DNA from 2 places in the Tumebacillus algifaecis genome. Region 1 is predicted to be linked to the other one. Evidence: riboswitches for the same ligand, from Rfam matches in the RefSeq annotation. Region 1 holds a riboswitch; the other holds the start of a gene.
What was found. A riboswitch is a leader RNA that binds a small molecule or an ion and turns the genes downstream of it on or off. The one in region 1 is predicted to bind lysine.
Positions count from the first base shown of each region.

Region 2: linked by a shared signal. The riboswitch ahead of CIG75_RS07720 (aspartate kinase) and the one ahead of lysA (diaminopimelate decarboxylase) in region 1 are both predicted to bind lysine.

Region 1 is NZ_CP022657.1:1,946,687-1,949,759, forward strand. It holds gene CIG75_RS08725 (stage V sporulation protein SpoVABEA) at 1-10, shown strand, start outside; gene CIG75_RS08730 (spore germination protein) at 1-1,499, shown strand, start outside; lysine riboswitch at 1,577-1,766, shown strand; partial or broken gene lysA (diaminopimelate decarboxylase) at 1,920-3,073, shown strand, end outside.
Region 2 is NZ_CP022657.1:1,752,303-1,755,375, forward strand. It holds gene uvrC (excinuclease ABC subunit UvrC) at 1-1,269, shown strand, start outside; lysine riboswitch at 1,320-1,511, shown strand; gene CIG75_RS07720 (aspartate kinase) at 1,647-2,900, shown strand; SAM riboswitch class I at 2,971-3,073, shown strand, end outside.

The DNA.
Region 1 (3,073 bases):
GGATCATTAAGAACACGGATATCCCGCCAGCCGATCAAGATCTTCACTTAGAAAAACAGCTTTCAAAAAATCTGACGTTTTTTGAACGAGCGCTTGGGATCGGGGAAAGCTATGACATGATCAAGCGCCCGATGACATTTGCCGGACATGATTTTTGTTTGCTCTATATCAATGGCTTTATTAAAGATGCGATCATCGATGATATTTTGCGCATGCTGGCTCAAGTGAAGAAGGAACAGTTAGCATTCGATACGTTCGAAAAGTTGCTAAATACGTATTTGTCGCACACGCAGGTTGAGAAAGAGGAGCAAACTAATAAGATCATTACCGCGATCCTGTCCGGGCAGACGGTGATTCTGATCGACGGATTTGCGCAGGCTTTTATCATCGATGCGCGCAGTTACCCAGCTCGAACCCCGCAGGAGCCAGAATTGGAACGGGTCGTGCGCGGCTCGCGTGACGGATTTGTGGAGACGCTCGTCCAAAACACGGTGCTCACCCGGAGGAGAATCCGTGACCCGAGGCTTCGCATGGAGACGATGCAGATTGGCAAGCGATCCAAAACGGACGTTTGTGTCGCGTACCTGCAGGACGTGGCTGACGATTCACTGGTCGAAGAGATCAAAGGACGTTTGCAGAAAATCGACGTAGACGGTTTGCCGATGGCCGAAAAATCGGTCGAGGAGTGGCTGACGAAGCGCAACAACTGGAACCCCTACCCGGTCGTGCGCTATACAGAGCGGCCAGATGTTGCCGCCATGCATATCCTTGAAGGGCATGTCCTCATCTATGTGGACACGTCGCCAAGCGTGATGATCACGCCGACGACCGTCTTTCACCACGTCCAGCACGCGGAGGAGTTTCGAGAAAATCCGGCGGTGGGCGCCTATATCCGTTGGGTGCGGTTTTTGGGCATCGTCGCCTCTCTGTTTTTAATACCGCTGTGGATTTTGTTCACGTTGATTCATCGCGAATGGTTGCCAGAGCCGCTGTCCTTTTTAGGACCGGACACGGTAGGTGCGATTCCGATCATCTTGCAGTTTCTGTTAGCCGATATCGGCATCGATATGATGCGGATGGCAGCCATTCATACGCCATCCCCTCTGGCGACAGCGATGGGGTTGATTGCGGCTGTGTTGATCGGTGACATTGCCGTCAAAGTCGGTCTGTTCTCACCGGAGTCGATCTTGTATCTGTCGGTGGCGGCGATCGGAATGTTCGCAACACCAAGCTACGAATTGTCGATGGCCAATCGGCTTTCGCGGATGTTTTTCATTCTGGCGGTCGCATTTTTCGACTGGTACGGATTGGTGGCGGCGGTGGCACTGTGGTTTATCTTGCTGGCGCGCACCAAGTCGATCAATCGGCCCTACCTCTGGCCGCTGCTGCCCTTTAACTTTAAGGCGCTGTGGGAGATCATGGTTCGCACGCCGATGCAGTACAAGAACCAGCGGCCGTCCCTGCTGAATCCGAAAGACAAAGATAGGCAGCCGAACTAGGGACGACTAACCTTGCAGGGCTCGAACAATATTGCTATAATCGAATATAATTAAATACGACAACACCTCATTCGTACGAGTGGGGTAGAGGCGCGGGTAATATGAGTATCGATTAGGAAGTGCTGGCACACTGATGAGCAATCGAGAAAGGATGACCGCCGAAGTGGAGAACTTGCCAAACGTTTTCTGCTGGGTCGACATTGAATAAGTGTCGAACTGTCACCGCCGAATCTGAAGTGATTCTGTAGGTGAAGCGCTACTTCATGAGTTGAGGGGATCAGATCTGTTTTGGATCATTCTGCTCTATATTGACACAACATCCCAAAACGGTTGGCGCACTCCCTTTGACGCCAGCCGTTTTTTTGTTGTCTTAACTGGGTAATTATGGGTTTGAGGGTCTGGAGAGGAGATAAAATACAGATGTATCTGCACGGAACGAGTCGCATCAACGAACAGGGTCATTTGGAGATTGGCGGCGTGGACACGACAGAACTTGTGAAGAGTTTTGGAACACCGCTGTACGTGTACGATGAGGCGATGATGCGTGAGACGATTCGCGCGTACAAGGCTGCTTTTGCCACATCCGGATTGCGCTATGAAGTTGCATATGCGTCGAAAGCGTTTTGTACGCTGGCGATGTGCCGGATTATCGACGAAGAAGGGTTGGCGCTCGATGTGGTGTCGAGCGGCGAACTCTACACGGCGTTACAGGCTGGATTCCCGGCGGAGCGCATTCACTTTCACGGCAACAACAAGACGCCTGACGAGATCGATTTGGCCTTGCAGGCCGGTATTGGTGAATTTGTCGTCGATAACTTTCATGAGCTGAAACTGCTCGGAGCGCTCGCGACGCAAAAAGGTGTGATCGCCGACATTCTGTTGCGCTTGGCACCAGGCGTGGAAGCGCACACGCACGAGTACATCTCGACCGGGCAGGAGGATTCGAAATTTGGCTTCGACATGAAAGGCGACATGGCGCGTCGGGCGGTCGAAACGGCTCTGTCCACTCCGGGCGTTCGGCTGATCGGTCTTCATTCGCACATCGGATCACAAATTTTCGAGACGGAAGGATTTTCGGAAGCTGTTGGCATCGTCTCCAGTTTCTTCGGTGAATGTGTGCGTGAACTGGGAGCAAAAGATCTGCATAAACTTAACGTCGGTGGTGGGTTTGGCATTCGCTATACGGAAGAGGACACGCCGCTTCAAGCCGATCAGTACATCACAGCGATTGGCCAAGCGATTCAAGCTGCGTTTGATCAACTCGACTTGTCCTATCCCATGATCGTCATCGAACCGGGCCGCTCCATCGTCGGCGCTGCTGGCACCACGCTGTACACGGTCGGCTCGACGAAAGACATCCCAGGTGTGCGCAAATACGTTTCGGTCGATGGGGGATGTCGGACAATCCGCGTCCCGCGCTGTATCAGGCTGTTTACGAAGCGATGCTCGCCAATCGGGCGACTGAGGCCAATGCGGAACTCGTTTCGATCGCAGGCAAAGCGTGCGAGTCGGGCGACATGCTGATCTGGGATGTCAATCTGCCGACCGTGCAGGCAGGCGATGTTCTGGCTGTG
Region 2 (3,073 bases), 190 kb from region 1:
TGTGAATTTCCTGTTGAGCAAGCGACATATGCGGGCATGATCAAAGAGATCACCAAATTTCTAAACGGCGGCCACGAAGAGATCAAAAAGAATCTGCAAGAAAAGATGATGCAGGAAGCAGAAGCTCTCAACTTTGAGCGCGCCAAAGAACTACGTGACCAGATATCCCAGATCGATCGGGTGATGGAGAAGCAAAAGGTCGAGTTGCACGACAAGGAAGACCGCGATGTATTTGGTTTTTACGCGAACAAAGAGTACATGTGCGTGCAGGTTTTTTATATGCGCGCTGGCAAACTGATCGAGCGCGGGACAGAAATTTTCCACTATCACGGCGAAGAGTTGGAAGACTTCCTGACTTATGTCACCCAGTTCTACCTCGACAACAACGACCTGCCCAAAGAGATTCTGTTGCCGCATGAAGGGGAAGCGGCAGAGCTGATCGGCCAGTGGCTGACATCGGTCAAAGTCCGCTTCCCGCAGCGCGGTCCGAAAAAGCAATTGGTGGACATGGCGAACGAAAACGCCAAAATCGCGTTGGAAGAACGCTTTAAACTGATGGAGCGCGATACGAGCCGTACCGTCAAAGCGATCGAAGAGCTGGGCGAACTGATGATGATCCCGACTCCGCGCAGGATCGAAGCGTTTGACAACTCGAATATCCAAGGTACCGATGCGGTGGCGGCGATGATCGTGTTTGATGATGGCCGTCCGAATAAAAAGGAGTACCGCAAATATAAGATCAAGACGGTGGAAGGTCCGAACGACTATGCATCGATGCAAGAAGTGGTGCGCCGCCGCTATACTCGACTGCTCAAAGAAAGCGCTCCACTGCCCGATCTGATCGTCATCGACGGCGGTAAAGGGCATATTAATGCCGCACTGGAAGTGCTCGAAGATGAACTCGGCCTCGACATTCCAGTCTGCGGACTGGCTAAAGATGAAAAGCACCGCACCTCACAGCTGTTCCTTGGCAGTGATCCGACTCCTGTGGCGATCGATCGCAGTTCGCAGGCGTTCTATCTGCTGACCCGCGTGCAGGAGGAAGTGCATCGCTTTGCGATCTCGTTCCACCGACAACAGCATGGGAAAAATGCGATCCGCTCCATCCTCGACGACATTCCAGGCGTCGGAGAAAAGCGGCGCAAAGAACTGCTCAAGCATTTCGGATCGCTTCCGGCGATCAAAGCAGCTCCCGTCGAGGAATTCCGCAAAATTGGGATCGGAGATAAACTGGCCAAAGAGATTTTGGCCTATCTTGCGCAAGTGTAAACGCTGTGTTAGAATAATCGGCAGTTCAATATCACCATCTCATCTCTTATGAGGTGAGTAGAGGCGCGTTGCATCATCAGTACCGCGGGGAGAGCCCGAAAGCTCTGGGAACCGATTGGGAAAGGGATCATCGCCGAAGCTTGGGCCGCTTTTCGGGTTGCTCACGGCTGGGTCTGCATCGAACAGGTGCAGGACTGTCACACAGGAGGGGCCCACCACCTGTGTGGAGGACTATCTCACATTTGGGGAGAGAGGGGATCGCCACGACTATGCGCAGCCATAGAAGCTCATCCTTCTACTGGCTGTTTTTTATTTTCGTGACCCTCCGTCATGTGAGACTGAAGTGCTCGAAAATTTAAGATGGGAGTGGAGAAACAGTGGCATTGATCGTACAAAAATTTGGTGGCTCTTCGGTCGCCAATCCCGAGCGCATCAAGCGCGTGGCGAGCCGCGTGGCAGAAACGGCGCAATCGGGACAGGGAGTGGTAGTCGTCGTCTCCGCGATGGGCGATACCACCGATGAACTGATCGAACTGGCTGGTAAGCTGTCGGATAACCCGTCAGCACGCGAGATGGATATGTTGCTCACCACAGGTGAGCAGATTTCGTCCGCACTGCTTGCGATGGCAGTACAGAACTTAGGTCTTCACAGCGTCTCGCTGACCGGAGGCATGGCTGGCATTCGCACCGAAGGAGTGCATAGCAAGGCGCGGATCACGGGGATCGATCCGGCGCGCATTCGCCGTGAAGTTGAACAAGGTCGCGTGGTGATCGTTGCAGGCTTCCAAGGCATGAGCGATCAGGGCGACATCACGACGCTCGGGCGAGGTGGCTCAGATACGACGGCTGTGGCGCTGGCAGCAGCGCTCGGCGCTGATCTGTGTGAAATTTACACCGACGTGGACGGCGTATATACGACCGACCCGCGCACGGTGCCAGCGGCGAAGAAACTGGATCGCATCTCGTACGATGAAATGCTGGAACTTGCCAACCTCGGCGCAGGTGTGCTACACCCGCGCGCAGTAGAATTTGCGAAACAATATCACGTGCCGCTGATGGTGCGTTCAAGCTTTACGAAAAACATCGGGACGCTGGTCGAGGAGGAAGCTCAGATGGAACAGGGAATGATCGTCCGTGGGATCGCCCACGACATGAATGTGGTAAAGGTTTCGCTCGTAGGGGTGAAAAGTCGTCTTGGCAACATGCATAGAATTTTTCAATCGCTAGCCGAGTCGTCTGTCAACGTGGACATCATCGTCACTTCGGTCGCACATGAAGGCGTTTCGGACATCTCCTTTACGATCGATCACGATGATCTGAGCAGAGCGCTCCCGGTGTTAAAAGCGTTGGGACCAGAGTTTGGCGGCGCAGATTTTGAACTGGAAGAAGATCTGGCCAAGGTGTCGATCGTCGGGGCAGGAATGATCTCCAACCCAGGCGTCGCGGCTCAGATGTTCGGCGCGTTGGCCGACGCGGGCATCGAAATCAAGATGGTCTCGACTTCGGAGATCAAAGTCTCTTGCGTCATCGAGAAAGCGCGGGCGCATGACGCAGTGCGCGTCTTGCATACCTCTTTTGGGATGGACGGTGCGGAATCGGTCGTCGTCTCCGGATTGAACGCAGCCGAATAAAAGAGAAAATTGACAACGAACGATTCGCATAGTACGATATAGAAAATCTTTTTCTAACCGAATAGTTTATCTCTTATCGAGAGTGGCGGAGGGACTGGCCCTTTGAAGCCCGGCAACCTCGCTTGTGTACCGACACAAGCGGTATGGTGCTAAATCCAGCAGACTGTGATGGT